DNA from 3 places in the Halomonas sp. BMC6 genome. Region 2 is predicted to be linked to each of the others. Evidence: predicted binding sites of a transcription regulator. Region 2 holds the regulator's gene; each other region holds the start of a gene.

Region 1 (10,262 bases), 1.3 Mb from region 2:
AGCGGGCTGGATAAGCCTAGTTTTGCAAAGGGCATGAGAAGCTCTGACAGAGTGTCGTAAGGGGTGTCGAAAATAAAAAGTGGTGCAGCATAGCGTAAAATCAACCGTTCGTTGCTCGAATACGCGTTTATTTCCATCCAACCTTTCCACCGTACCCCTATCCCCACAAGGTATAATCCCTCCATTCACCCAGAAGCTCACGCTTGCCGGGTTTGTTATGAGTCTGTTTTGCGTCATCTGTTTCTGAGCAATAGGGGTAGTGGTCCATGATTAACACCAAAATTTACAAGGCGGTGTACGAACTCGCCGAAAAGCTGATGAAGGCCGCTGCCAAAGATGACCGCGCCACTTTTGAAGCGCTTTATGCCGAGCTGCAGGCGATCTGCACCGAGCACGAGAACACCGAGAAAGACCACCCGGAGCAGTGGGAAACCCTGGCTGACTTCACCGAAGAGCTAGAAGACGCGCTGCCCATCTACCAAAAAGCGCTGGATAAAGCGGTGGCGAAGCAGTCGAATGACCACATTGCTTCGATTGGGTTTGCCATGGCGTCGCTGCACGTGGAGCTGGGCGACACCCAGGCGGCCATTGAACTCTTGCAGCAGGCCCAGGCCAGCGCCCAAACGATCGAAGATAACGAGCTGAAAGCAGAAATCGATGAACTGCTGGCCACGCTAACCCACGCCTAGGACCCCATTTTGACCAATAACGATATTTTTCGCCGTATTCGCTACACCTTCGATTTGAAAGACAACACCATCGTCAAGATCTTCGCCCTGGCGGACGTGAGTGTGACCCAGGAGCAGGTGACGGCGTGGCTGAAAAAAGATGAAGACGACGCCTTCGTGACCATGAAGAACAAAGAGCTGGCGTCGTTTTTGAACGGTTTCATCAGCTTCAAACGGGGAAAGCGTGAAGGCCCGCAGCCTGCCCCGGAAGCGCAGTTGAACAACAATATGGTGTTTCAGAAACTGCGCATCGCGCTGAACATCAAGGCAGAGGATATTTTAGAAGTGTTCGATCAGGTGGGCCTGCCGCTCAGCCCTCACGAACTCAGTGCGTTTTTCCGCAAGCCGAGTCACAAGAATTATCGCGAGTGCAAAGACCAAATGCTGCGTAATTTCTTGATGGGCGTACAGCGGCAGCTTCGCCCCAACGATAACGGTTAAGCGAGGCGCTCGCGTTTCACACACACGAAGATCGCATTGCCCGAGACGTTATCCCAGGGCGTGATGGTCTGGTAATCATGCTCGAACACGTGCACCTCGAAGGTAGGCTCCAGCAGGGCGATAAGCTCGCTAAAACTGACGGCCACCATGGGGTGCTCGTCGTGCCACACCTGCGTTGTCTCCGCCGTGGTCTTTTCGATGCTTAGCCGCAGCGACTGCCGCTCCCCTTGACCGCTGTAGTGCCATCCCGAGCGGAAAGTGAAAGACTCCTCCGCCTGCTGGGCCGTGTGCTTTACGAACAGCTCGTTATCGATCCGCTGTTTATCCACCACGTTGAAGCAGAACACGCCGCCCTCGTTCAAGGCGCGGTGAGCGCTGGCGATGCAGTCGCCGAGCTTTTCCAGGCCATCGTTGTAGTGGATGGAGTAAAGAAAGCAGGTGATGAGATCCAGCGGTTCGTCGACCTCGAAGCGGCTCATGTCTTGTAGTGAGAAGCTTGCCTCTGGGCAGCGTTGGGCGGCGATATCCAGCATCGGCTGGTTGATGTCCAAGCCGCTGCTGGTGAAGCCAGCATCCAGAAAATGACGTACGTGGGGGCCGGTGCCGCAGGCGACATCCAGATGGCGTTTGCCTTCGTTGCCAAAAATCTGATTCAGGCGGCGAATGGCGTTGCTCTGGGCCTGGTAGTCGATGTCGACGCACATCAAATCGTAGTAGCCAGAAAGGTCGGTGTAGAGTGCGTTGACGGACATAGTGGCCTAATGGTGAGGGCTGAAATACATTGGGTGGCGCATAGTAAACGAGCGATTGGGGTTTGAGAAGCGAAGGCAGGGGAGCCACGTATGCAAATACGCGTTGAGACATTGGAAGAGCAAGACGTAATAACGCTGCTTGAAGAGCATATGGCCGATATGCACGCCACATCGCCACCTGAAAGTATTCATGCCCTTGATGTGACGGCGCTCAAAGCGCCAGAGATTACCTTCTACTGCGCTCGCCGGGACGGCGTGCTGTTAGGGTGTGCGGCGCTGAAGTCGCTGGGCAACGGCCAAGCGGAGCTGAAATCCATGCGCACCGCGCCAGCCTCCCGCCAGCAGGGCGTCGCCGCTCAGCTCTTGGCGCATTTATTGGAGCAAGCGCGCTCCCGGGGGTATCACACGCTGAGCTTGGAAACCGGGTCGATGGCCTTTTTCGAGCCTGCCCGGCGGTTATACGCCAAGTTCGGGTTCGAGTACTGCGGGCCGTTTGGCGATTATCAGCAAGATCCGAATAGCTGTTTTATGACGCTGCGGCTGAGTGAGTGATTTTGCACTCTTTCACAGTTTGGTTATCGCTTTAGGGGTAATGTGATTAAAGAAATGGTGCGATGCTCCGATAACTACTTAAGTCGCACGAATTGTTGGATTGCCATAAGAGGCTGCTATGCCAAAACCCCTTGCTCTATTTCTCTCCGCTCTGCTGCTGGCGTTGACTACTCATGCGCAGGCGTCCAGCGTCGAGGCGGCGGAAGCGGCCGCGCTGGCGTGGTTGGAAGCGATCGATCAAGGTGAGTACGAACAGGCGTGGGAGAAGTCGTCGCCGCTGCTGAAAACCCCGCTGTCGCCTACCATGCTGCAACGGGTAGTAACGCTGGCGCGTAGCGAGCTAGGCAGCGTGGAGTCTCGGCGGCGCATCCGCATGTCGCAGTACACCTCGATGCCGGGTGCCCCCCGCAACGACTACAAAGAGTTCGCTTTTCAAACCCAGTTCACGAACAACCAGCGCGTGGTTGAAGTCGTTACGCCACATCTGGAAGAGGGCACGTGGCGGGTGAGTGGGTATTACGTGCAGTAACGTGCTTTGAGCGCCCATCAATAGCCGCCAACGCTGGCGGCTATTGTGTTTTTTCTACATGATCAATCCCGCCAGCGCCTGCATCCCCAGCACTAACAGCAGCACCACGCTACCCAGTACCAAGCTGGTTGTCAGCGCGTGGTGTCTCCACATGCTTTCCACTCGGTGACCAAAGCGGTGCACCAGCCACGCTAGGCCATAGTAGCGCAGCCCGCGGGCAATCAGGGCGGCCAAGGCGAACAGCACGATCGGGTAGCCGGAAAGCCCAGCGGTGATCATCGCCACCTGAAACGGGATGGGTAGAATGCCAATCGCTAAAATGGCGGCGAAGCCGTACTGGTCGAAGAAGCTTTGAAACGCCTGATAGCTTTGCTCCATTCCCATGAAGTCGATGAACCAGGTGCCCACCGACTGATACAGCACCATGCCCACGCCATAGCCCACGATGGAGGCCGCCAAACAGCCCAGCGTGGTGGCGGTGGCAATCGCCCAAATACGCTGCCGGTTCACCGCCATGAGTGGGATCAGCACTAGCTCGATGGGAATCGGTAGGATGATGGTTTCCAGAAAGGAGAGCGTGGCGAGTAGCCACAGCATGTTTTTCGAGCCGTTGATACGCTCGAACCACTGTTTGGTTCGCGTGGAGGTGAAGGCCATGGATCGACGTCGCTATAGGGAAGGGTTGATGCGGCGGTAGAAGGCGGTGAGTAGGCTGTACACACCAAATGCGAATAATCCAATGGCGACGAACGCAAGCAGCCACTGGCCGAAGGCTTGGTGTCTCAGCGTGCTCAATGCTTCCGCCGTGCCGCCTGCTTGGCTAGGGTTGAACTGATAGGCCGCTATGATAAACAGGCTGCCCACGATCGCAAAGACCAAGCCACGCACCGCCAATCCAAAACGACAGACGGGGTAAGCCCAGCGCTGTACATGGGCGGGCATGGAGAAGTGGCGATCGAATTTGGCCTTCCAACCTTTGATGGCGTGGGCAACCCCCGCCCCAATCAGAGCAGCCCCCACGGCCGCGACCAACCAGCGCCCCAGCGGCTGCTGCATCAGCCAGCTTACGGCATCCTGAGAGCCGCTGCCAGAGCCACCGGACGCGCCCAAACGAACGATCAACTTGGCCGCAAAATATGCCAGGAGCGTGTGAGTGACGGCACTGACCAGCAACCCGCCGCGAATCGTGAGGCCTTTGGGGCCATTGCCATGGCGGTCGGTGTCTTGAAGTGCTTGTAAGGTGCGCCACACGGCATAGCCGACTAATCCAAGGGCAATGATGCCGAGCATTATTTTGCCGAAGGGGGCGGTCAATACGCTTTCAAGGGCGCCGCGACTGCCTTCGGTTTGGCCGCCTTGGCCTAGCGCGGCCAGCGCGGCCAGCCCGCCCACCAGTAAATAAACCACGCCCCGCGAAGCGTAGCCCATGCGGGCGAACAGTTTCACCGCGTCCCGATGTGTCGGGGTATGATTGGCCATGGTGTCCTCCTGACGTAAATGGCGCTGCCGATCCTTCCGGCGGCCCATACTGTGCGTGTGACGGGGTATTGTCCAGCGTAGACTATGCGGCCGCTCGCAGGGTATGTTCACTCCCACCAGCGCCAAAGGCGATGGCGCTTGTCTTGCGCCTACTATCTTGAGCCGACTAGGGAACTCGATAATTCGATGAAGGATGCACGGCCTATTTTCTGGCGCGATGCGCGTATGCCCCATGTCGAGCTGCGCGAGATAAAGGATGCGCGACAGGTGTGCTACGCCCCGCACAGTCATGCGCACTGGTCCGTGGGGGCGGTGACCGCCGGTGTCAGTACCTTTATGTATCGCGATGCATCGCATCCGATCAGCGCCGGTGACGTGGTCATGATGAACCCACACTGGGTGCATGCCTGTAATCCCGTGGCCAACCAACCTTGGGCGTATCGAATGCTCTACGTGGATACCCGCTGGATGAGCGCGCTGCGTTATCGGCTTGGCTTGTTGCCCTCCCCACACTGGCAAGATATCGCGACGGCGGTCATCCGCCAGCCGAGTCTCTACCACCCGTTTTGTGAAATGGCCGACTGTTTGTTGGATGAACGCGTCGCGATCGATCAGAAGCGGCAGGTGCTCACCGCGTATCTGACCACGCTGATGACCGAGCTGGCGAAGGAGCCACCCCTGGCCCCATCGCCGACGCCTGAGCTGCTGGCCCGAGTGGCCGAGTATTTGCGCACGCATTGTGCCCACGCTATTTCGCTGGAGGCGTTATCCCAGCAAACGGGGTACAGCGCAGGGCACTTGATTCGAGCGTTCAAGCAGCATTACGGCTTAACGCCCCATGCCTATTTGATTAATCAGCGTATTCAATTAGGGCAGGCGGCGTTAAGGCAGGGCCAGCCGATTGTCGAGGCGGCGCTAACGGCGGGGTTTAACGATCAGCCTCATTTTCAGCGCACCTTCAAACGGCTGGTCGCGGCCACGCCGAATCAATATCGCGTACCGTTACTCAAAAAGTAGAAATATCGCACTGCCTACCAAGCCTACTGCCAAACTACGGTTGATCGTCAGGAGCACAATGGGGCGTTGCATGTAGCGCTTGAGAAACGCTCCTGCGTAGACCCAGCTTGCCAGCGAGAACCAGCAAATAGGCAGATAAAGAGCCGCAAACAGACCGATGAGATAAGGATCGTTGCCGTTGGTGTACGCGCCAATGCCCGCCGCCGAGGCCAGCCACGCTTTTGGGTTTAGCCACTGCATCGCAGCCCCTGTAAAAAAGCCAGGGGCTCTATGTGGGTTATATTCCCCCAGGCGGCCATCGTGTTGTATCAGGCGAACGCTGAGATAGAGTAAGAACACGATGCCTGCCCACTTCAGTGCCTCCTCCAGCCATGGCATCACATGGAGCAGCGAGTAGAGGCCCGCGCCAATGCCGAGAAACAGTACGATAAAGCCTAAGGTTGCCCCTGTAACAAACGTGAGCCCTTTGTGCACGGGGTAGTGCGTGCCGTTGCTCAGACAAACGATATTCACCGGCCCAGGTGAAATAGACGCAGCAAGGGCAAAGGCAGACATAGGTAACAGTAACGATGTGCTCATGATGATCCTCCTGAAGGGAGTGCGCAGTGTGCGATGAGTCACATTCGGCGTATTGCACAAAATTGATGTGTGATTTGCGCAAGATTCGGGTGGGGTTTGGCGCTTTAGCTGAGTAAGCTTGCATGATCATGCACGCGATCCCGTCACTTTCCCCGTGAGATAGAAGCAATGAACGACTACGCCCGCATCGAAAAAGCCATGGCCTTTATGGTGGCGAATGCTGCCCAGCAGCCAAGTTTAGACACGGTCGCGGCGCAGGTGCACTTAAGTGCGTTCCATTTTCAGCGGCTGTTTTGTCGCTACGCAGGCGTTAGCCCAAAGCGCTTTTTACAGGCGTTGACGCTGGCGCGGGGTAAGCAGTTGATTGCCTCTGCCCAGAGCCTTACCGATACCGCCCAGGCGCTGGGGTTGAGCGGCGGCTCGCGGCTTTATGACCATTTTGTCACGCTGGAAGCGGTGACACCTGGGGAGTTCAAGCGCCAAGGGGAGGGCGTGGAGATTGCTTACGGCATTCACCCCACGCCGTTTGGCGAGGTGCTGGTGGCCACCACGCCTAGGGGCATTTGCCGGATGGGCTTTCTGGCCGCTACACCCGAGGCGGATATTCTCGCTCTGATAGCCGCCGAGTGGCCGCGCAGCACGCTACGCCACCAGCCAGATGCCACCCGTTATGCGGTTGAAGCACTGTTCGAGCCAAGGAACAACGCTGCGCCTGGGGCGCTCTCGTTGCATGTGCGTGGCACCAATTTTCAGCTGAACGTGTGGCGAGCGCTGCTGATGATTCCTGATGGCCAGCTAGCTAGCTACTCGCATATTGCCCAGCTACTGGGGGCACCGAAATCGTCGCGGGCGGTGGGGAACGCGGTAGGTGCGAACCCGGTGGCGCTGTGGATTCCTTGCCACCGGGTGATTCAACAAAGCGGCGCGCTCGGCGGCTACCGCTGGGGGCTTGAGGTGAAACGCCAAGTGCAGGCCTGGGAAGCCGCCCAGCACCTTGAATCGCAAGAGAGCGCTCGGAGCTAGTGCCCAAGCCTAGTGACCAAACACAGACCAGCCGGTGCGCTGCACGAACATCTCCAGCGCCCGCGCCCCTAGCAGGCTGTTGCCATAGTGATCTAACCCAGGCGACCACGCAGCGAGCGAACCACGCCCCGGCGCGATGGCTAAAATACCGCCACCCACGCCGCTTTTGCCCGGCAGGCCCACGCGGAAGGCGAACTCCCCCGAGGCATCGTAGTGACCGCACATCATCATGAGCGAGTTGATCCGCCGCGCCCGCTGGGGTGATACCACCCGTAGGTTGCTAGGGCGGTTGACCCCATCGGAAGCCAGGAATAGCCCCGCGTGGGCAAGCTGGTCGCTGCTCATGGCGATGGCGCACTGGTGAAAGTAGGTGCCCAGCACTTTATCGACATCGTGTCGCAGCCGCCCAAAGGCTTTCATAAAGTGGGCCAGCGAGGCATTGCGGTCTTTGTGCTCCATTTCCGACGCGGCAACTTGATGATCAAAACAGATGCTGTTGTCGTCGGCGATGTAGCGCACGAAGCTCAAAATTTCCGCCAGGGTCTCTTTGGGTTCGTGGCCCATCATGATGGCATCCACCACCGCAATGGCCCCGGCATTGATGAACGGGTTACGCGGTTTGCCGCTCTCGTGCTCTAGCTGAACGATGGAGTTGAACGGGTCGCCGGAAGGCTCGCGACCTACTTTCGACCACAGCCCATCGCCCCATTTGCCTAGCGCAATGGTCAAAGTAAATACCTTGGAAATACTCTGAATCGAGAAGGGCGTGGTCGCGCAGCCCGCTGAAAAGCGCTCGCCCTCGACCGTGGCCAAGCTAATGGCGAATTGGCTGGGGTCTACGTGGGCTAGCTGCGGAATGTAGTCGGCCACGTTGCCGCGCTCGGTCTCTTGCGCAAGCTCGGCGACTATCTCGTTCAGTATCTCTTGCATATCGGGCGTAATCGGTTGGTGGCGGGAGCCGCTACCCTAGCGGAAAATACCCAAGCTGTCTGCTGGCATACCCTTTACGGCATGGCCCATAACGCTAACTAAATTAACGCCTAGCTTGATTTAAGTGTTTGTTGCAAAAGGTCTCGGTGATTTCCTTGCGTCTGCTGGGGTGGGCTCTAGACTGTCACGATAGCCGTATCACTCAAGGAGCAGGAATGGATAGGACATCCACCCCTGAGGCGTTGCCGACTGCAACGCTCAGGGAGACCATTGCCATTATCAGCCAAGTCATGGCCCCTAACGTGGCAAAAGGGGTCATTCGCCGCCGACCGAACGTCGTCGGGGTGGTGGAGCGCTTCGGGCTGGATGCCAAAGGCATTCGGCAGCTTCAAGCGCTCAGTAAAAAGTATGGCCGTGGCCCGCTCATGCTGAACGTGCCTACAAAGAGGATGGCGGTGGTCCTCGACCCTGCCGATGCCAACCATGTGTTGGCGCACACGCCGGAACCGTTCGCGACGAATGAAGCGCTTAAGCGCAGCGCGCTCGGTCATTTCGAGCCCAAGATGTCGCTCGTGTCCCACGGTGAAGTACGCCAAACGCGTCGCCACTTAAACGAGCGAGTGTTGCAGAGCGACTGCCCGCATCACCTGTTTGCCGATGCGTTCGCCCAGGTGGTCGAAGAGGAAGCCGAGGCGCTCGTGGCCCGCACCCAGACACGGTTCGATGAGCTGGATTGGCCGACCTTTCAACACGCTTGGGAGCGTATCGTGCGGCGTGTGGTGCTGGGCGATAGCGCACGGGATGACCAGACGGTCACCCGCGAATTAGTACGGCTGCGCAAGGCCGCCAACTGGGGTTTCATGCGCCCCAAGCGCAAGCGCTTGCAGCAGCGGTTCGAGCGACACTTGGCGTTTTACTACCAGCAGGCCGAGCCACATAGTCTGATGGCTATGCTCGCTCATCATACGAACCAAGAGGCGAATAGCGACTCGGCGCCGCTGCAGCAAGTGCCGCAATGGCTGTTTGCGTTTGATCCCGCCGGTATGGCGACGTTTCGAGCGCTGGCGCTCTTGTGCGCGCATCCTGAGTATGCGGCCAGCGCGCTCGACGAGGTAAATGATGCTTCGCCGCCTTCCATGGATCGGCTCAAGGCGAGCGTGCTAGAGGCGCTGCGGTTATGGCCCACCACGCCGCTGATTTTAAGGCAGACCACCCAGGCGACTCAGTGGAAGCAGGGAGAAATGCCGGCCAACACGTCGCTGTTGATTCACACGCCCTATTTTCATCGCGACGAGCGCTACCTGCACGCTGCCCATCGGTTCCTGCCAGAGATGTGGTTGCGCCCGGACGGTGCAGGGCGTTGGCCTTTGGTGCCGTTCAGCGCCGGGCCAGGGGTGTGCCCCGGCAGGCACATCGTGCTGCTCGTCACTAGCCGATTGCTCGCTGCGCTTCTTCGGCGTGCGCGCTGGGCGCTGCATCCCCCCGACAAGCTGTCCGGCGAAGCGCCGATGCCGGGGTTACTTAGCCCGTTCCATGTGCGCTTTCGGCTGGAGCGTCATTCCGTTGAAAGTGATGCCACGGCGTAAGAAGGAGACCACGCGATGCCACACGCTCAGCCTACGACCGGTTTACGTTTCGATGTGCTGGTGAATATTCTGCCGGCGGAGGCCGATATTCCGCCGCTGCGATGCTATACGGCACGAGATGGCGGTACGTTGAATTATCGGTACTATCCCGCCCGCCGCGCCTCTGTCAACGAGCAGGCCGCGCCGCCTTCATTGTTGGTGCTGCTACACGGCTCATCGGCCAGCAGCCACTATTTGGCTCCCATGGCAGAGTACCTAGCGACATCGGCTGGCTTCGATGTCCTTACCCCCGATTTACGCGGCCACGGGCCAAATCCTATGCGGCGGGGTGACGTAGATTACATCGGCCAGTTAGAGGACGACCTGGCCGATCTGATCGAGCACGCGAAGCATGAACACGCGCCCCATGAACGTGTGGTGATTGGCGGGCACTCTTCCGGCGGCGGGTTGGCGCTGCGCTTTGCGGCGGGCAAGCAGGCGGGCAACTTAGCGGGTGTGGTGCTGTTGGCGCCGTTTTTAGCTTACAACGCCGCCACGGTGCGTAAAAAAGCGGGGTGGGCCAAGCCGAACCTATGGCGCATCGTACCGCTGGCGCTGCTGAATCAGCTGCGCGTTACTCGCTTCAATCACTGGCCGGTGCTGCGGT
Region 2 (10,262 bases):
CAATCGAACTGTGGTGGGTAAAGCGTGCGCCGTGTTCAGCAAGCTGTGCCACCAGCTCCGGCTCCAGCTCGGCCACTTTGGCCATGTATTGACTGTAGCGGGCGTGAAGGATGCGGCCCGGCACCTTGTCGCCTACCTCGTAACCGTCGCTGGCCAGTTGTGGGCGCTCGCGCATCATCTTGGGCGTAATGGTGTGCTCCTCTTCAAGCACAGGCGCCATGCCCTTCTCTTTAGAAAGCACAAGGGCCTGCTTCCATCCCTCTAACGCCAGATGACGGCTCACCTCTTCGGTGAAGGCCAACGACGCTTGAGAACCGTAGGGAATTTTCAGCATCGTCAGCGTCGAGCCCAGACCCAAAAAGCCCATGCCGTGGCGACGCTTGGCTTCGATTTCACGCTGCTGCTGGGGAAGCGGCAGGCCAGCAATGTCCACCACGTTATCGAGCATGCGCGTAAAGATCGCCACGACGTTGCGATAGCGCTCCCAATCAAACCGCGGCTCGGCGCCGAACGGTTCGATCACGAACTTGGTCAGGTTGACCGAGCCCAGCAGGCAAGCTCCCTCTGGCGGTAGCGGCTGCTCGCCGCAAGGGTTGGTCGCGCGGATATCTTCGCAGAACCAGTTGTTGTTCATGCGATTGACCTGATCGATCAAGATGAAGCCCGGCTCGGCGTAGTCGTAGGTGGAGGCCATGATCGTGTCCCACAGCTCGCGGGCCTTGATCACCTCGACAATACGGCAGGCCACACGCCCCTGATCATCCACCGTGTAGCCCTCTTCTACCACCGGCCAGTCGCGGTAAATGATGTCGTCAGCGCTCACGTCCTCTTTTTCACCTGGGTGCAGCGGAAAGGCCAGCGGCCAGTCGGCGTTGTGCTTCACGGCTTCCATGAACTCGTCGGTGATCAGCAGGCTCAGATTGAACTGACGCAGCCGCCCGGCTTCGCGCTTGGCCTGAATGAACGCCCGCACGTCAGGGTGGCCCACATCGAAGGTACCCATCTGCGCACCGCGACGGCCCCCGGCAGATGCCACGGTGAAACACATCTTGTCGTAGATATCCATGAAGGCCAACGGGCCATTGGTGCCCGCGCCTGCGCCAAACACGAACGCGCCCTTATGGCGCAGAGTGGAAAAGTCGTAGCCGATCCCGGCCCCTGATTTCAGCGTCATTCCCGCATCGACCACGGAATCGAGAATATCGCGCATGGAATCCCGAATGGTGCGCGACACGGTGCAGTTGATCAGGCTGACGGCGGGCTTATAGGCTTCGGCGCCGGCATTGGAGAGAATGCGCCCGGCGGGAATGGCACCGTTCTCCAGCGCCCAGCGGAACTTGGGCAGCCACTCGTCAGCGCGATCTCCCTCGACGGCCGCCAGCGCCCGCGCTACGCGCTCGAACGTCGCCGAGACGTCCTGATCCACCGGATGGCCATGGCGATCTTTCAATCGATATTTGGCATCCCAGATCTCTCTAGAGGGGGCCTGTAGAGGGACCTCACTGGATGTCTTCATCGCCTTGGCTGCGGTGTTCATGTCAAGAAACTCCTTCACGAGGGATCAATAGCGGCTGAGAACAGCCCGATTATACGAGGCATCGCCAAGGAGTATAGACCCGACTTTCTACTATATGGGCCGTCTTTTTTCATCAAACACACTAGATATAGAAAAATCAGCACCTTACCCTTTTGCTTATTCCCAACACGCTATAGGCTTAGGGATTTCGATGACGATACGACCTATGAACCTCACACGCGCCCTTAACGCTATCCCCTACGCCCTCTCCGCCCTACTTCTCGCCAGTCCAGCGCTGACGCAGGCAGCGACGTTCAATGTCAACGCCACCGAGCGTCACGAGCACTGGCAGTCGATGGCCCTCACCCTGGGCGACGAACGTCACTTCCGTGCCGTAGAAACCCACAGCTACTCCGACGCTACGCTCAGCGTGAACGCGACCCAAGGCGTCTGCGATCTGCCTTGGCTAGAGATGCGGGTCACGCTAGAACAGCAGCAAGGAGAGAGTCGCGCGGTAAACCTCGTGCCCACGCGGCTGCGCATCGATGATCAGCCAATCGTCGATACCATGGCCGAGTTCATCACCGAACGCGGTGATGACGGTTTCTACGCCCACTTCTATCTGGGCGATATGGCGCAGCTGATCGAGGAGATGCAAACGGGGGAACGGCTCTTTCTGGGCTTCGATCAGAACGAGCAGGAGCCGTGGTACATGACCTTTAGCCTGGCGGGGGCAGACGAAGCCTTGGCGCGGATGCAGGCGCTATGCGCTGGCGCGGCTGCCGAGGCACCCAGCGCGCCTTAGAGCACGCGCTCTTCGGCCAGCTCTACCCGGTTGCGTCCGCTGCGTTTGGCTCGATACATGGCCACGTCGGCGCGGGCCATGAGCGTTTTACAGCTATCGCCTGGCTGCCAAATCGCCACGCCAATGCTCACCGTGATGGGTTGCTCAAGACCGTTGACGTGCAGCGTCGCGACGAGGCTACGCAGCCGCTCCGCCAGGCCGACGGCAGCGTCCATGTCCGAGTGGGTCGCCAGTACCACGAACTCTTCGCCGCCCCAACGCCCCAGGTGGTCGCAGCCGCGCAGGGACGTCTCCACTAGGCGCGCCAGCGACACCAGCACGTCGTCGCCGACGCTGTGGCCATGGGTATCGTTGATCTGTTTGAAGTGATCCACGTCGAACAGCAGCAGCGCAAAGGCCGCGCCGTATCGCTTGGCCGCCACCAGCTCTGCATCGATGGCTTGTTCGATACGGTAGCGGTTCCACACCTGAGTGAGCGGATCGAAGTGCGCCAGCTGCTCCAAGCGCTGGTTCGCGGCGGCCAGCGCTTTACGCTCACGCTCTAAATGCATGTTCAGCGTGCTGATCTCATAGGCGGAGATGGCCAGAGTCAGATCTTCCCCCAAGTCCATGACGGCCAGTCGCTCGACGCGCTGCCACGCCTCGCTCTTGCCCACCACCTCTTCGCACCAGGCCGCCGACGGCGCGACCATCACCGACGGTAACGGTGCCGAGGTCGGCTGCATTGCCCAGTAGAGGGTTTCCACCTGCTCGGGCCGGAAGAACATCAGCCAGCCACGCTGGGCAGGGCTCATGGGTAGCGGTACGGCCAGAATGCCGCACTGTTCGGGCATGCGCAGCGATGCGGTCAGCGGCTCGCTTGCAGCCCCTCGTGTGCACCAGGGGCCGCTATGCCGATGGGCTTTCTCCAGGCGTTTGACGAACTGGCAAATCACCGCCGCTTCGGGAGTATGACCACAGGCGTAAACACTGCCTTTCAACCACAGCGCCACACCGTGGGCGCGGAACAGCGAGCACCACGTCTCTGCCTGAGCCTCCAACAAGTCGGCGGGACTTTGCGGCTCGCTCCGGGCATTCGTGGATAGCACCAGGCTATCCTGCACGCGCTGCAAATAGCGGGCCTCTTGTCGCGCCCGAAGTAGCAACAGCCGCTGGGTCGCCATCTGCACCAGCGTGCGTACGGCATCGCGCACCGGGGGCGATACGGGATGCGGCGCTGCCGAGTGACAAAACAGCAGGCCCCATAGCCCATTATCGCCCTGCATGGCCAGGCTCAGCGAACCGCGTACGCCTAGCCGCTGCAAGTAGCGCTGGCGCTCCGGCGCAGGGGCTCGTAGAAAACAGTGGCGCAGATCGACGTTCTCACCATCTGGCGTACACGGCAGCGGCGGTTCGGCGGGGGCACAAACGTCATAAATCAGGCGAACGGGATGCCGTTCGTAGGTTCGGCGTAGCGTGACGGGGAAGTCACTGGCCGGGAAGCGCTGCCCCAGCAGCGCAGGCAAAGGACCACCTTGCGCCTCGGCGACGATCAGCCCGTGCCAGTCGCTATCGAAATGGCACACCGACACACGGTCGTGGCCGGTCAACTGCTGCACGGCGCTCACCAGCACATCCAACAGCTCTTCTTGATGGGTCGCTTCGGCCAAACGCATCAAGCGCTCGTTGACAGTGCCTAGCAGTCGCCGTTTGCCCAACGGATTAAGAGGTTCGAGCTCGACGATCACATGGTGATGGGTGCGGTGAGCGTGGATCTGCAGCCGCGTGGTGGTATTCGGTGGCCGGAAGGCCAGGGGGCTCGCCAGCCGCTGCTGCCCTTGAAGCTCTTGGCGCAACCGCTGACTCAATCGTTTACCCAGGACGCTGGCAGGCGTCAGCGCCTGGTGCTCTTGATCCACCACCCCTAGCAGCTTGGTCAAATGACGGCTGACCGCTTGAATGTGCTTACTCTCAGCATCGAGCACCATGACGGCGCCAAACGATTGGAGTAGCGAGTGATGCTTCGACACGAAGATAGCCTCGAGATAGTGCTTTACCCCTCGACCTGCTGCCGTAGCAACAGTTCAACGCGCCGGTTGGCTGCTCGCCCTTCCGAGGTAGCGTTACTTTCCATGGGTTGGGTGTCGGCGTAACCGACCGCCCGCATACGTGAAATGGCAATGCCTTGCCGTTCTAATTGGCGCACGACCGCAATGGCACGCCCTACCGACAGTTCCCAGTTTGAAGGAAACCGCGACGTCGAGATAGGCACATTATCGGTGTGGCCTTCAACGGAGATTTGACCGTCGAAGGTCTCCAGTACGGAGGAGAGCCGTTCTAACACATCTTGCCCTTGAGGCGTTAGCACATCGTTCCCGCTGGGAAACAAAAGGCTGTCATCGATGCGCAGGGTCACCCCTTCTTGACCCTGGGAGACGCTCACACCGGGTATATCCAGCCCTGCCATCTGAGGCTGCAAGCCATCATAACGGGGGTGGATACCGGTGGCGAGACTGGCCAGCGGCAGCGATGTCACGGCGTTGGCGGCACGCATGGCATCGCTGTCGTCCCCTTCGCCACCGTCCGGCGGCGTCAGGGCCAGCAGCAGAACGAACAGCGTGATGAGCAGGGTGAGGACATCCAGATAGCTGGTCAACCAGCTTTCGTCGCTCTCCCCCGCCGCAGCGGGCAGCTCCAGGGCATGCCGTGAGTCGCGGTCGAGCATGGCATTACCCTTTGAGTGCGGAGCCTACGTCGGGACGCGGTTTGACGTTGGCGTCACGGATTTCATCATGGTAGTTCGCCACGAAAGAGTTGAGCGTCTCTTCGATGAACGATGGCAGGCGACGCTTGGTGATCAGAGAAATGCCTTCTAGCACCATGTTCATGGTGATCAAACGCTCTTCGGTGCGCCGCTCTAGTTTGACCGCGATGGGCTTAAACACGAGATTGGCCAACAAAATGCCGTAGAACGTGGTCAATAGCGCCACCGCCATACGCGGGCCGATGACCTGCAGATCACCCGCATCCATCACTTCGAGCATGTTGACCAACCCCACCAGCGTACCAATCATCCCGAAGGCGGGTGCGTAGGTCGCCATGGTGCGAAAAATCTGCGCTTCGGCGTGTTCGCGGGCTTTCAAGCGGGCGATACGCCAGCGCAACATGTCGAAAATCTCATCCTCTTTGGTGTTGGCGATCACCAGTTGGATGCCGGTGCGCAGAAACGGGTTACGGGTGTGCTCGAGCTCCCGCTCTACGGCACGCACATCGCCTTTGAACCATAGCCGCGACATGGCGACCAGTTCGTTGATGTCGTCGCGCACGTACGTATTTTCACGGCGGAATACCAAGCCCACCAGACGAACCACCCGCAATACTTCCTTCAACGGATAGCTGATGAAGGTCGCCGCCAGCGTACCGGTGATCACGATGGCCAAACCCGGCAAATTGATAAAACTTTCGGGCGACTCTGCGGTAAAGAACAGCACGCTCACCAGCAGCAACATGCTGGCAAAGATACCGATCAGCGTAGATGGGTTCATCAACGGCTCCTCGCCGGTTAGGGTTAGTGAGTTCCAGGGTTAATCGTGTTCGTGCAGGCGCGCCCGCAGGCGGCTCACCGCCTGGCTGTGCAACTGGGACACCCGCGACTCGGTGACGCCCAGCACGGCACCGACCTCTTTAAGATTCATCTCTTCTTGGTAGTAGAGCGCCATCAAGAGCTTTTCACGCTCGGGCAGTGCTTCGATGGCCTCGATCAGCGTTTGCCGCTGCTGCTCGTCGAGCAGCTGGTCGAACGGCCGGTGCTGGGCATCGTCCCCGGCGGGCTCGCCGCCATCGGCGACCAGCTCTTCGAACGGCAGCAGTTGGCCGCTATTGGTGTCGTTCAACAGCTGTTGGTATTCGCTCAGCGGCATCTCCAGTTCGCGGGCAATTTCACCCTCTTCAGGAGGACGCCCCAACCGCTGCTCTAGACGACGCACTGCGTCATCCACCGCCCGCGCCGAACGGCGCACGCTGCGCGGCAGCCAATCGCGGGTGCGCAGCTCATCCATCATGGCACCGCGAATCCGCTGGCTGGCAAACGTTGCAAACGTTGCGCCCTGGGCAGCGTCGAAGCGTCCCAGCGCTTCCAACAGCCCGACCATGCCCGCCTGGATCAGATCATCTAGCTCAATACTCGCGGGCAACCTTACCTGCAGCGTTAAGGCCTGACGTCGCACCAGTGGCATGTATTGGGTTAACAGCTCACTCTGTTTGATCCTGCCTTGTGCTGTATACATCCTCGTGCCTCGCGGCTAAACGACCTTTACTGATAGTTCACTATCACCTGTAAACCCTGCACGCGTACCGGCCGCTGGCCGGGGGACAGGGCAAATCGGAAGTGCAGCGGCGCATTCGCCAGCGCACCTTCCAGCGCGGTGGTGCTGCCACGCATGCCCGACAGTGCTACACAGCGCTCTGGGTGACACAGCCACGCGTTGATAGGCTGGCTGGGAGGCGCCTCGAACCGCCACTGAACACGGGACAGGGTCGCCGCCCCCAACGGGATGCCTGCCGGTGGCGCAATCGCCTGACTGTTGCTGGTGCGGTCACTCATGGCCACCAGTACGCCTGGCACGTCGCGACTCCAGCTGCCGGGGGTCGCCGCCTGTACGTCAAGCGACAGCAGGGCAGCACTCAGCATTGCGGCGAGCGCTAACCGCCCAATGCACGACTGTACAACGTTTTTCCACACCGGTAAGGCCATCGGTCTCATACGTTGGTCCCCATGCTGCATCATTTTCACCTCGGCGGACAGCCGTTCAGCGCGCCAGCAGTAGCAGCTCGATGTCCAAGTAGTGCGCGGCGGCATCACGCAAATTCTCCAGCAGCCCTTGGCGCGGTAGGTGCGGCTCGTGGAGCGCTAGCAGACGTCGCGGGCCGCCGTGCTCCCGCACTTGGCGAAGCACCCGATACATACTGGCGAAGGCATCGGCATCGCTGCTGACCCATAGCGCCCAGCGGGCATGCGCCTTCGCCAGCGTGGCCAGCGACGGCGTGTCGGCCATGACCACCTGAATCTTCCAATCCTGGGGATCGCCTGCCCATTGGCGGCCCAACGCAGACCACTGCCCCAAGCGGCCGCGCACTTTATCCACCTGCGCGGCCCCCGTGTTCGGGAGCCCTACCACGACCAGCGGTTTTTGAGGGCGCGGTGGCGTCACCGTCGCGGGCTCGGCGGCCGAGGCGACCGTGGGTGCCATGGCGTCCTGGGTATGCACCGCGGCCTCTTCGGCAGTGACGGGCGCGGCAGGAGCCGCTGTTGCGTCCTGGGCATCTTGCGGCTCGTCCTCTGCGGCCCGCTGCTGGCGCTGCAGATCGGCCCATTTACGCAGGCCCGCCGCTTGATCTTGACCGCTCATACCAAGCCCTCACGACTGACACTGCCTAGCTGACGAATGGCATCGCGGGCCATCAATACATGCACCAAGGCGTCCAGCAGCGCGGTGTCGCGGCGTTTTCGCTGGGTACCTAGCAGACGCAGCAGATCGGCCCGTAAGGCTTGGGCCGCTTCGTCATCGGCCAGGTCCAAATGGCCCGCCACTGCGGCGGCACCGCTGGCCATGAGTAGCCGCAGCTCACTGCTCACTTCGCCGCCATCCGCTTCTTTCAACTGCTGCCAAGCCCGCTTGGTGAGCGCCGACAACCCGTCACTCTGTAACTGGGTGACCAGCAGCGATAGCACATCGCTTCCCAGTCGGGCAGGCGTCAGCCAGTAGCGGCGCACCACGCGCTTGCTGCTCTCTGGATCGCGAACCTCGCCGACCCAGGCCAGCACGGCGTTGCCAGCGGCATCTGTCGCCTCCACGTAGGCGGTCAGCAGCTGCATACCTTGCCCGCGAAACCGAATGTTCACGGCGTGAGTGAGCGTACTCTCTTGAAACAGCGTGCGCAGGGTGTAGCGCTCGCCCTGACAGTGTACGCGTTGACTCGCGGACACGGCGCTGACCCAGGTCAAGTGTTGGTCGGCGAGCCATGCCAGCGTGTCTGGCTCCGGTAGAGCGGGCAGCAAGTGGACGGCAATGTCTGTCGGGCAGTGCGCCAAGCGTGGCTGCCATCCCGCCGGTTGGCGGTGCTGTAAACGCGTTAGCGCCAGCCAAGCGCCCTGTTCGTTCAGCGCCACGTCCGGCATCGACCAGTCGCAGCCACGCTCGTTGCGTCTTGGCGACCACACGATGCCCATCGCGTCATGGGTGGCCTGCGCGCCGGTCAGCAGCGCCTCCAGGCGCTGGTCTTGCACTACGCTGGGCAACGCAGCGATGTCCCAGGCGGCCTCTAACCGATGAAAATCGACGACCCGCTGACGCAACCGCGTCAGGACCGACGACAGCCTGCGTCCTTGGCCCAGCACGTCCCGGGACCAGCGCGGCAAGCTCACCGGCGCGGACCGGTTCGCCGAAACGTTGGAAGCACGGGTAGATAGCGCTTGATCGATCAACCCAGAGGGCGTTGCCACGGCCATGTCCTCGGGCACCTGCTGGCCGTATGAGCCAAACAGCACGCGCATACCGTGACGCATCACGATATCCAGCACGGGTGCCAGCCGCCCGGCTTCGTCTTGCTTGGTGATGATGCAGTCGTCGAGTTCGGCTCCAGCGGCACGTGCCGCCTGACGATAGCGCAGCACCACTTCTTCGAGGGTCTCCGGCTGACTGGCGGCATTGAGCAGCAGCACCAGCCTGACGGTCGACTGCCCGCCCTGTAAATGCGCAATTTGCTCGATGACCCGCTGATCCCGCTGGCTCATGCCGACGGTGTCGATGATCACCCACTGCTTGCCTTGCAGCCGCCCTACCAGCTCGTCGATGGGCTGCTCGACGTCGAGGGCATACATGGGCGTATCCAGCAGCCGGGCGTAGATACGCAGCTGCTCGTGGGCACCGATCCGGAAACTGTCGGTGGTCACCAGGGCCACGGGCCGGGTACCGTGGCGCATCACAAAGCGCGCCGCCAGTTTGGCCGTGGTGGTGGTTTTACCGACACCGGTAGGCCCTACCAGCGCCACGATACCGGTTTGATCGAAAAAGCGCTCTTCGTGCGTGAGCACTTTCAAGCGCGCCATGAGCTGCTCGCGCAGCCAGGCGGTGGCAGCGTCCTGGCTGCCTTCCCGTGTCATCAGCTCGTCGGGCAGCGCTTCGAGCACCTCATGGCTCAGCTCGGCGCTAAAGCCTACCCGCGCCAGCAGCTCTTGAAGGTGCTCGTAGGTCGTTTGTGCGCCGCGCGAGGGGTCAGCGACCGGCTGACGGCGGGAGAGAAGCTCACGCATATCCTGCATTTCCCGCAGCAGGCGCTCGCTCATCGCTTCCAGCGGGTCCGGCTGCGTCGGCAGCGAGAAAGCGGGGGCTGAGGCGGGAGCCGGTGCTTCACGGGGGGGCTCTACGGGGGTCGTCGGCGACGGGTCGAACTGATCGACGGCGTCGTCGGCCATGGCCAGAATTTCAACGCCGCCTTCGGTGCGGCGATTGGCGACGATTAGCGCATCGTCGCCCAGTACTTCGCGCACTTGGCGCATTACATCGCGACTATTTGCTCCGACAAAACGTCTCACGCTCATATGTCACCTGTTACCAATTTAGCGGCCACCCACGAGGGTGGTCACACGCAGGGTGCGGTCGTCGGGAATCTCGGCCTGGGACATGACCACTAGGTGGCGCATCCGGCGGCGCAAAAAGCGCGACAGCACGGCTCGCAGCGAGTGCTGAACGACCAGGACCGGCGCTTCACCACTGCCTTCGTGCTTCTCCAGCGCCTGCTGCGCCTGATTCATCAGCGTATCCGCCAGTCCCGGCTCCATGGCACCGTTACCGTTCATGGCCTGCATCAATACTTGTTCAAGCTGCGCATCGAGGCCCATGACGTGCAGCGTCTCTTGGCCTGCGAACCACTGCTGGGTAATCGCGCGACCCAGCGCGATAC
Region 3 (10,262 bases), 650 kb from region 2:
TGGCCTCTGGACGTCCATGAATCTTCTACCCAGCCTTCAGGCAGCACGCGCTGGCCATTGGCCACGCCGTCGTTGCGGTACAGCTCCCCAATCGCAATGAGCGCGCGAGGGGAAAGTTGCATATCGTTACCGCCAAAGTAGATCCCTTGAGGGTCCTGCGGCCACGGGGGAATCGCAATACCGAGCGGTTCGCCTAACAAGCGCTGGGCAAGCGCGAGGGTGCTTTCACCGCTGGCCTGAGTGAGTGCTGCTGACAGCAAATGGCTGGTGCCGGTGGAGTAGAGCATGCGCCCGCCGGGGCGGTCGACGAACGGGCGAGTGAGTGCATCGTTTACCCAATGGGCGCTGGCCACCCAAGCGCCATAGTTGCTGCCCGAAGTACGCTCTAATCCCGCTTGTTGCGCCAGTAAATGCGCTACTGTGATGTCGTTCACTTGTGGGGCAGCAGCGCTGGGCACACTATCTAGTAGCGCCACCAGCGGCTGGTCAACGGACTCAATGACGCCCGCCTTGATCGCCGCCCCGGTGATGGCGGCTAACACCGTTTTAGACAGCGATTTGACGTTGGCAGGTGCTGCAACGCCTGGGCCCCCTTGGTGATGTTCATGAATGATGTTGCCGTCATGAGCGACCACCACGGTGTGTAGGCGATCGAGTGCCCGAGCTTGCTGTTCGAGTGCTTGCAGTGAATTGGGAGAGGGCATTTGGGCGACCACGTGGGTGGTTGTCACAGCACTCAGCACGCATGTCAGCGCAAGAGCAATGGTTTTCATGGCAGCACCTAAGAAAGGAAAAGTAAGGTTCTGAAAACCGTGATGAAGCAAGGTTCCCGCAAAGAGGCAATCATGGCGATTACGCAAATCGTTAAAAAGCCTGCTACGCTAAAAGCGCCTATTGAAGGGAAGCAACCCTTTGATTTCCATGAAACGCTAAAGCAAGGAGTGCCGTTATGCGTAACATTATCTATATCATCGGCCTGATCGTTGTTGTTCTGTTTATTCTTTCGCTGTTAGGCCTGCGTTAAGTTGCACCATGAATGACACGCATTGCGTGATGCGATATTAGCGCTTCAAAACGCCCGCTCCCCCAGCGGGCGTTTTTTTATACGTGCTTCACTCCCACGTTAGGCGCAATCTGCTGCCCCCTGGCCAAACATGTCGAACATCAGTTCGCGGCCTAACGTGGTTAGGACGAAGCGGCCATACTCGTTAAATGTAGCTGCATCACTCTCTTCTAATACTCGCTGGCAAAGCGACCAGCGTGAATGCTGATGGCTCAATGACGCCAACTCTTGACGCGATAAACCACGCTGCGCCAGGGTAAGGGTTTCAAGCACGTGTCCACTCTCGTACATCAATTCCGCCACGCTAGACAAACAATGGCGCAGGCTGCGTTGTACGTGGAAGGAAGCAGTAGAGGCGGGGGATAACGTTTCGGCGGGCATAGGGGAATGCTCCTACAGTCACAGCAAAATGGGTGTGCTGCAATGCATTATAAAGCAGGAGCGGGCGTTAGACCAAGGTCTATATTCGACTTGAAGGCAATGGGCCTTTAATTCAAACTTATAGTAAATGGGGAGCAAAGACTGGCTGTCAACATATTGTAGCGTTGTGCTCGTATGATATAGACAAGTACTGACTAATAGGCAATGTGATTGTCTGAGCTGGAAATGTATTTTTTTGTAGCGGCTTCTTACGTATAGATACGTAATAAAAGCGCAGAATGCTCAAGTTTTGGCTTCAATTGCCGATAATTTCAACTATGTTACAAAAATGTACTGCGCATTGCTTCATTAGAGTGAGTCATTACGAGTAATTCGCGTAGTTAAACCATTCAAAAAGGCGCATACGCATGGCAACTATTTCAGCATTAGGCGTTGGTTCTGGGCTGGAGCTCACTGGGTTGTTGGATCAGCTTGAGGCGGCAGAACGCGGTAAACTGCAGCCCATACAGCAGCAGATTCGTACGCAAGAGACCAAGATATCAGGCTACGGTCAGTTTCAGAGTGCATTATCACAGTTTCAAGACGCTGCTAATGCGCTAAATGATCGAGACACATTCGACAGCCTGTCTTCTGATGTTCAAGGAAGCGGAGTGTTAGTAGCTGCAGATGCCTCTGCTAGCCCTGGACGTTATGATATAGAAGTCACCCAGTTGGCCACGGTCGCTAACCTGGCTTCTCAGCGGGTACCAGACCCAACGTCTGCACTGAGTGCAGAAAGCTTTACCGCGACGCTCAGCTTTTCAGGCCGCGATGATGTCAATATTGACCTGGAGGCTAATAGCACGCTGGAGGATGTGCGTGATGCTATTAACGCACGCACAGACGCAGGCGTTTCTGCCTCCATCATATTTGACGGTACTGACTATCGCTTAGCGATTAGCTCAAACGAAACGGGCTCAGCGGCTTCCATTACTGAGTTTAGTGTTGACGGTATCTTGGAGGGGGAGATAGCGAACGCTGGACAAGATGCGATGTTTAATGTCAACGGTATACCCATTACCAGTGCCAGTAACCAAGTTGAAGATGCAATTGAGGGTGTTACTCTCAGCTTACAAGAGGGAGGTGGTGCCACAAGCACCGTCACTATTCAGCGGGATGAAGAAAGCATTCGTGAAGCGGTGATAAACTTTGTAGATGCTTACAATGAGCTAAAGTCGACCATTGGCTCATTAACGGCCTTCGACACCGCGAGCGGAACGTCGGGTGCTTTGAATGGTGAATCGACGGTGCGAAGTGTGGAAAATACGCTGCGTAGCGTGCTTTCAGCAGGCAATGAGTCGGGTGAGCTATCTACGTTAGCCGATTTAGGAATTTCCCTGACTCGCACAGGAACGCTAAGCATCGACGACGAGAAGCTAAATGATGTGATTGCGAATGATCAAGGCGCGATGGCGCAGTTTTTTGCAGGGGTGGAAGAACAGCCAGGGCTTGGCGGTAACATTAATAGCACCATTGAGCAGATGTTAGATACGAATGGCATTATTACGACGGCAGTAAGCAGCGCGGAAAACCGCATCGAAAGCCTAAATGATCGTTTTTTGCGTGTAGAAGCATCTATTGATGGGACGATTTCACGCTACAGAACCCAGTTTGGGCAGCTAGACACTATGATTTCTCAAATGAACCAAATGTCCGACTACCTCTCGCAACAATTCAATATGTTGAACGCCCAAACGCAAGGGTAGCGCAATGCGGATGATGCTGATGCGTTTTGGGCGATAAAAAGCTAAAGGTAGGGTGCCCTCAGCCGATATACTAAATCATCACGTTGTTTGGTTTAGCCTTATTTGCTGAGGAAGCACCCAGTTATGGCGACGATAACCTCCCTGGGCGTAGGCTCAGGTCTTGATCTGAACGGGTTGGTGGAGCAGCTCCGCACAGCGGAACAGCAAAAACTTATTCCCATTACCCAGCAGAGAAATGCACAGCAAACTAAGATCTCTGCGTTTGGCCGATTAGAGTCTGCGCTAGGGCGTTTTCAAGACGCGGTAGCTGCTCTTAATGATGCAAAGCGCTTTTCTAGCCAAAAAAGCACATCCAGTTCTACCAATATCAGTGTCACGACTGCCGCTAATGCCACGTCTGGCCGCTACGACGTTAGTGTGACTCAGTTGGCAAAAGCGGGAAGTGTTGCAACCGCTGGCGTAGCCAAAGATGCTGTGCTGACAACAGAGACTGCACAGCTGATACTCAACTTTGGTGCTGTTTACCAAGATGGCGTGCTACAGCCGAATGCTGAGCCCCTCAGTACTTATACACTGGATATTGCTGCGGGTAGCACGCTGGAAAGCGTTCGCGATCAAATCAATGCAGATCAGAATGCCGGCGTAAGTGCTTCAATCGTTAACGATGGCACTGACTTCCGGCTGGCGCTCATCAGTAAAGAGACGGGAGCAAATGCCTCTATTACGGGGTTTTCTGGCGTTCCTGGGTTATCTGTTGATACCTCGACTTATCGAGCGGGAGCAAACGCCGCTCTGCAAGTGAACGGTATTGCGATTACCAGTGCGTCAAACCGAGTGGAAGGGGCCATCCAAGGTGTCAGTTTGGAGCTGAATGCCACAGGTGAGAGCTCGGTCACTATTGAGCGCGATAACGACGCGCTTAAAGAAGCGATTCAAGGCTTTGTGAGTGGCTATAACGAGCTTAAGTCCACGCTGGGCAGGCTCACGCTCTCTACGGGTGACCGAGAGACAGCAGGAGACCTAGTCGGTGACAGTACAGTGCGTAGCATCGAAAACCGGTTGCGCCGAGATTTGGTCACCGGAGTGGAAGGCAGTGATCTGGGCGTGCTTTCACAGCTAGGTATCGCGCTTGATCGCACCGGGCGACTAGCAATAGATGAAGCAAAAATCGATGCGCTAATTGCCAACGACCCCCAAGCGCTGCAGGCTTTTTTTGCTGGAGCGACCGCCCAAGAGGGGTTGGCAGGACGCATAACAAACACCGTGGACGACATGCTGGGCACTAGAGGGCCTATTAAAAACGCCATTGAAGGCGCAGAGAATCGTATAGATTCATTGAATGATCGATTCACGCGCACAGAAGCCATCATTGAGCGCACCATTGGCCGGTACCGTACCCAGTTTGCGCAGTTAGATGTGATGGTCAACCAAATGACGCAGATGAGCGCCTACCTAAGCCAGCAGTTTGATGCACTCTCAGCCCAGTCGGGTAGCCGCCGCTAATCTGTTACTAATACTTACAATTTTTTTTGCTAAAAGATCTAAAGAAAATAGGCATGTGGCCGTTAATCAATATACCGGCGCACGAAACGCCGCCAAGCAGGCCGCATGGCCAACCCTACGTCGAGGAGTAAGAACATGTCAGTCATCAATACCAACATCACTGCCCTGATTGGCCAGAACAACCTGAACAAGGCACAGTCTGCCCAACAGACATCTATGGAGCGTTTGTCTTCTGGTCTTCGCATTAACAGTGCCAAGGATGATGCGGCCGGTCAGGCCATCGCCAACCGCATGACTGCTCAAATTACTGGTCTGGCACAAGCGCAGCGCAATGCCAATGACGGTATTTCACTGGCGCAGACTGCTGAAGGAGCTTTGAACAGCATCAATGACAACCTGCAACGTATGCGTGAGCTTTCTGTTCAGGCAGCTAACGGCACAAACTCTGCAACCGACCTGACTTCAATCCAAGAAGAAATTACGGCGCGTTCCCAAGAAATTCAGCGTGTTGCTGAATCTACCAAATTCAACGGTACGTCACTACTTGATGGCACCGTAACTGATCCTATTAGTATTCAAGTTGGTACTGGTACTGATGCTTTCGACAAGCTTGAACTTACACTGACTGATGCTACAGCTGCTACTCTCGGTGTTGACGCGCTGGATGTTACTGCTGCTGGTGGTGCTGATGCAGCTTTGACTGCGCTTGATACCGCTATTGCAAATATTGACACTGCACGTAGCGGTCTAGGTTCCTTCCAAAACCGTTTAGGATCAGCGCTGGATAACATTTCTTCTACTTCAATTAATCTATCTGACGCTCGGTCGCGTATCGAAGACGCTGACTATGCAGTAGAAGTATCCAACATGACTCGTGCCAACATCCTGCAGCAGGCAGGTACTTCTGTACTGGCTCAGGCTAACCAGACGCCTCAGTCTGTACTGTCTCTGCTGGGTTAATCTGGCGCTTAGCCTTTAAGGCAAGCACAGATACCATCGACGGGGCCGAAAGGCTCCGTTTTTATTTGTCATTCCTATAGTCCTGTAATTTTATGTCCAGATTATCCCCTCTAGCCGCCTTTGGCTTTTGTTCTGCACTGCTAGGCACTGTCTATTTTGTCTACTTTTTCCATGTGATCGGTAGGCCCGATTTGGTGATGAGCTTTCTTTCGAATGATATCAATGCATTTTATATTTTCTTTGCACTCCTATTGGCAGGTTTTTTAGCAACCGGCTTGCAGCTTATGCCCTCTGTATTGGTGGGCTTCGCTTTTGGAGTGGCCAGATGGAATGGGATTGAAGCAAAGAAAGCAGCAAGATTTAGTTTTTTGTTGCTGGCGTGTGGCGTTGTGTTGGTGCCACTGATAGGTGTGGTGGGGTTTTGGTTTGAAAACACTGCTTTTTATACACGGGCGATATTGTTCGCTTTTTTTATTGCGATATTGTTGTGGAGTTTGATTTTTTTCTATAAAAACCGGAACGCTTATAACGGCCATGAAAGCTTCTTTGTGAGGATGCTTTTCTCCTCATGCGCTATGGTAGGTGTTGGGTTGGGCAGTATACTGTTTTTTACTGCCATTATGCTGAATATACTCAGATATGGTGCAGCGGGCGATGAGTGGTTTGACTATTTTTTTGTGCTTTTGATAGGGGCTTCTATTTTGCTTGCCTCGACTTTTCCTGGGATGGTATGGATCTCGTTAGTTGAAGAGGATGTGAAAAAGAAGGTTAAATTCAGCGTTTCTATTGCGTTTTCTGTGCTTTTTACAATCTTAATGATGGCGCCAGATCTACCCAAAGTGGTTGTCTTCAATGCAGGGAAAATAGTAGGCCTTCACTCTAATGATGCCCGCTATTATGCCTTGAATGGGGGGGAGGAGGAGATTGCTCGCCACCGCTTGATTTGGCCTAAAGGAGCTGTTGATGAGGACGGTATGATGGCGGGGAAACAACTGTTCAGCCTCGGAGGTAATCAATTAATCTGCCCATCACATATAGCGCTCACCGTTGAAGAAATGTTGGATAGAGAGAGTGGTTTAGGAGCGGATTGCAAGATGTTTAGCAGTGCTCAGCTTGAGAAAGGCGAACTTATATTGAAGAGCTCTGACGGCTAAAGGGTCTTCAGTCATAAGGTGTAAATGTGAGCTGATATTTGCTATCTATTATTCGTTGTCAAAAGTAGATTTTTTGAGCTGGCCTAGAGCTTACGTTCGTGGCCAGTGTTTTATTTAATTTTTTGCTGCGAGGGGTAAGATGCTAGAAGTAGTGGTTACAGCCGTGGTGGCAATTTTTTCAGCCGCATGCGGCTGGTTGTTAAGTCATAGGTGGAACGCTAAGGCTTACCGTCTCGCCGTCGATAATGAGCGAGCGCAATGGAATGCCAGCGTTGAGCAGTGGGCTTGTCGTGTGATAGATGTGATGGTTCACCTTCATTATACATTTGATAAATTTGAACACGTTAAAGCAATTGAAGAGTCGCGCACATTGGCCATAGAACTCTCAATATTGGTAGATCAAGGTAGGCTTTATTTCCCAAATGTGATGCGTGACCAGCATGGTGTTGAAAAACAAGTATCACGTCAGGGGTATCGAAGCGCGTTGCTTGATCCTTTGGTCGCTGCCGTTAAGATAGCAGAAGGGACAAAGCCAAGCTTTGATGCGCTGGGCCTTAAAGAAAAATATGGCACTAATTAGTACTCTAAAACATTAAAGCTGTACCAAAATGCTTTTTTGTCGTTGATTGAGAGTGTACTTTTAGTCAAAAAGACACACGAGAGTTTGATAGAGCGACTTTATGAGACGGGTGATCAGGTCAATGCGAAAAAATTGAAACGTTTGCTTTCGCCAGAAAGTGGTAACGGCCCCATTCCACCTGGGGAAAGATATTGGTTGGGGCAGGATGCCTGCATACCTGACGAGAGCGTGATCTTTGAAAGGGAATAGTTAGTACTTGGGTATATGTGCCTAATGTTATCGATCTGCTCTTTATCAGGAGAGACTTGTATGATGACCACAATACGATCAAGGCTTGCTGCAGCCCTTTCCTTGGTGTGGTAGTGCCATTTTTGAGCAGGTATTTCATCGCTGGCTAAACCTAACTTAAAGCGTCTCCACGTCAAACGCGACAATCTGCCGTTGAACGCTTGAAAACTCGACGCCCACCAGGTGGATCGGCTTGCCGCTGGCGCGGTGTTTGTCGGCGTAGCCTTTGGCTTTGATCTGCTCTAGCGCTTTACCTTCGGGTAGCTGCTCGACCACTTTGAATTCAAACAGGTAGATATGACCGTTAAAGTCGACGCTCATATCCACTTTGCCATGGTGGCTAGCATCTTCCACCGTCACCTTCACACCCAACGCGGTGAAATGGCTGTAAAACACGCTGGCATAGTGGCCCTCATACTGGGCAATAGGATTGTTGCGATACCAGTCGTGGGGTAAACCGGCATACAGTGCTTTGAGGTGGATGCCTAGGCCCGCGAGATCATGAACCTGTAGTAGGCGGAACAGCGTTAGTCGTTCCCGGGGTGGTTCTTGAAGGCCTAGTAGTGGCAAAAGCGCTTGGTTAAGGCTGGTTTCTACTTCGCGGTTTGGGTAACCCAGTGTGTAAAGGCGGTAGCCTGTCATGGGTTCTTCGGTGGCGTGTACCGTTAGGTAACCCGTTTGGAATAGCAGCGCTTCTGTGGCGATATGGTCAACATCGAAGCGCCCCAGTAGCTCTGCTTCCGTCTGTAGTTGGCTGAGCGTGGGCGTAAACACTCCGCGTTGCGTCAGTACATTGACCAGGAAAGTAGGAGTAGCGCTCTCAAACCAGTAGGGGCTAAAAATACGCTTTTGTAGTAATAGCAGTACGTCAAAGGGGTTGTATACGCTGGGCACATCCTGCCCACCCCACCGGTAGCCGTTGTACCAGCGGCGGATCTCGTCACGCTCAAGGCCGGGAAGCTCAGGGGCAAATACGGTATCAATATCGCGGTCGGTATAGCCGCAAATATCCGCATATGGGGCATCTAGCGTAATGTCGTTGAGGTTATTTAACCCTGAAAACAGGCTGACCTTGCTGAACTTGGAAACGCCGGTAAGCAACACGAAATGCAAATGGGGGTCAGCATCTTTCAGCACGCTATAGAGATTTTTAAGCCCTTCACGCAGTTCGCGGGCTAATGCGGGGTTAAGTAAATTATCTAAAATAGGTTTGTCGTATTCGTCAATGAGTACGACAACGCGTTGGCCATGAGCATGCCGCGCACTTTCCAGCAAACTGGCAAAATCGTCAGCAACTCTTGTAGGAGCAGGGGTGTCAATATTCAGCTTGTTTCGCTGCTGCTGCAGTTGGTAACGAATGTTGACGTCTAGATCTTCACGGCTATTCGCTACCCCGCTCCCAAAGCTTAAGCGTACCACGGGGTAATGCTGCTGCCAGTCCCACTTATCGTGAATATATAGGCCTTCAAACAGTGCCTTGCGGCCTTCAAACAGGCAGCCTAACGTATCCAGCAAGAGGCTTTTGCCAAACCGGCGCGGGCGAGAGAGGAAGTAGTATTTATTTTGGTTGGCCAGCTTCTCAATGAACGGTGTTTTATCGACATAGTAGTAGCCGCCTTCGCGAATATCGGAAAAGGTCTGAATCCCTATGGGCAGTTTACGGCGATGAGTAGCTGGCATGCTGGCCTCCAAGGCTGAACCGATCAAGCACTGGGCAGTTTAGCACGTCCCTTATAGGCCATCGCGATGTGCGGTGACACCAAGCCGAGTGCTTACATCAGCCCTTTGCTCAACTTGGTGGTGCCATTTTTGAGCAGGTGGTCGTAAAAGCAGGCGGCTTCATGTGATTCTCTCTGCCTGCCCATCACTTTCCTGCTAAATTCTCACTTGGGCATCGGGCCCGATGGCGGAGAGACAAGGATGGGCAAGGTTCACTTTATTGGCGGCGAGAAGGGCGGTGTCGGCAAGTCGATGACGGCGCGGGTGTTGGCGCAGTACTACATCGATCACGAGCGGCCATTTTTAGGCTTTGATTGCGACGCTTCCCACGGCACGTTTTCACGATTTTATCAGGAGTACGCCTCTTCGGTAGTGGTGGGCGATGACGATAGCCTTGATGGCATGCTATCGGCCGTAGAAGAGGCGCCAGACCGGGATTTGATTATCGACTTGGCCGCACAGTCCGCCCAGCCCATCAATCGCTGGATTGAGGAAACCGATGTGTTTGGGCTGCTCGAGGAGCTGGGCATGCAGGTCGTGTGGTGGCACGTGATGGATGATGGTGCTGACTCTGTGACGCTACTGTCTCAGGTGCTAACCCGTTACGCGTCGCAGCCGGTGGATGTCGTGGTCGTTCAGAACCTTGGGCGTGGCGAAAGCTTTGAGCGCTTTACGCAGTCAGAGGCGTATCAGCAGGCCCGTGTGCAAGGGACTACTCTCATAGAGCTGCCTCGTTTGCATGCCAAGCTCACCCAAAAAATCGATTTCAATGACAGCAGTTTCTGGGCGGTGGCCAACGACCGGCGCATGATGAACATCGCCGAACGCCAGAGGATGAAAGTGTGGTTGCGTCACGCCTATGCACAGTT

Evidence for each region. The regulator FliA, encoded in region 2, starts transcription of late flagellar genes. The targets are predictions, from matches to a motif close to CTAAAGTTNNNNNNNNNNCNGCCGATA.
Region 1: AB6K10_RS10825 (DUF4019 domain-containing protein) is a predicted target of FliA. The motif match lies at 2,520-2,546, and genes of this name have one in related genera.
Region 3: fliD (flagellar filament capping protein FliD) is a predicted target of FliA. The motif match lies at 3,231-3,257, and genes of this name have one in related genera.

What each region holds. Positions count from the first base shown of each region.
Region 1 covers NZ_CAXNSH010000001.1:2,246,661-2,256,922, forward strand. Annotated here, with positions in the region: gene AB6K10_RS10800 (DEAD/DEAH box helicase) at 1-35, opposite strand, end outside; gene AB6K10_RS10805 (tetratricopeptide repeat protein) at 267-689, shown strand; gene AB6K10_RS10810 (DUF1456 family protein) at 699-1,169, shown strand; gene AB6K10_RS10815 (class I SAM-dependent methyltransferase) at 1,166-1,921, opposite strand; gene AB6K10_RS10820 (GNAT family N-acetyltransferase) at 2,012-2,473, shown strand; gene AB6K10_RS10825 (DUF4019 domain-containing protein) at 2,592-3,002, shown strand; gene AB6K10_RS10830 (VTT domain-containing protein) at 3,057-3,659, opposite strand; gene AB6K10_RS10835 (DUF1206 domain-containing protein) at 3,672-4,481, opposite strand; gene AB6K10_RS10840 (AraC family transcriptional regulator) at 4,668-5,498, shown strand; gene AB6K10_RS10845 (LysE family translocator) at 5,484-6,077, opposite strand; gene AB6K10_RS10850 (methylated-DNA--[protein]-cysteine S-methyltransferase) at 6,246-7,100, shown strand; gene AB6K10_RS10855 (glutaminase) at 7,110-8,030, opposite strand; gene AB6K10_RS10860 (cytochrome P450) at 8,246-9,616, shown strand; gene AB6K10_RS10865 (alpha/beta fold hydrolase) at 9,632-10,262, shown strand, end outside.
Region 2 covers NZ_CAXNSH010000001.1:913,060-923,321, reverse strand. Annotated here, with positions in the region: gene AB6K10_RS04355 (adenosylcobalamin-dependent ribonucleoside-diphosphate reductase) at 1-1,537, opposite strand, end outside; gene AB6K10_RS04350 (hypothetical protein) at 1,743-2,321, shown strand; gene AB6K10_RS04345 (diguanylate cyclase) at 2,318-4,330, opposite strand; gene AB6K10_RS04340 (OmpA family protein) at 4,354-5,025, opposite strand; gene AB6K10_RS04335 (motility protein A) at 5,030-5,845, opposite strand; gene AB6K10_RS04330 (RNA polymerase sigma factor FliA) at 5,885-6,586, opposite strand; gene AB6K10_RS04325 (flagellar protein FlhE) at 6,613-7,062, opposite strand; gene AB6K10_RS04320 (hypothetical protein) at 7,109-7,708, opposite strand; gene flhF (flagellar biosynthesis protein FlhF) at 7,705-9,900, opposite strand; gene flhA (flagellar biosynthesis protein FlhA) at 9,919-10,262, opposite strand, start outside.
Region 3 covers NZ_CAXNSH010000001.1:260,240-270,501, reverse strand. Annotated here, with positions in the region: gene AB6K10_RS01250 (serine hydrolase) at 1-773, opposite strand, end outside; gene AB6K10_RS01245 (hypothetical protein) at 1,124-1,444, opposite strand; gene fliD (flagellar filament capping protein FliD) at 1,852-3,189, shown strand; gene fliD (flagellar filament capping protein FliD) at 3,313-4,692, shown strand; gene AB6K10_RS01230 (flagellin) at 4,828-5,652, shown strand; gene AB6K10_RS01225 (hypothetical protein) at 5,850-6,806, shown strand; gene AB6K10_RS01220 (hypothetical protein) at 6,946-7,386, shown strand; gene AB6K10_RS01215 (ATP-binding protein) at 7,792-9,354, opposite strand; gene AB6K10_RS01210 (mobilization protein) at 9,595-10,262, shown strand, end outside.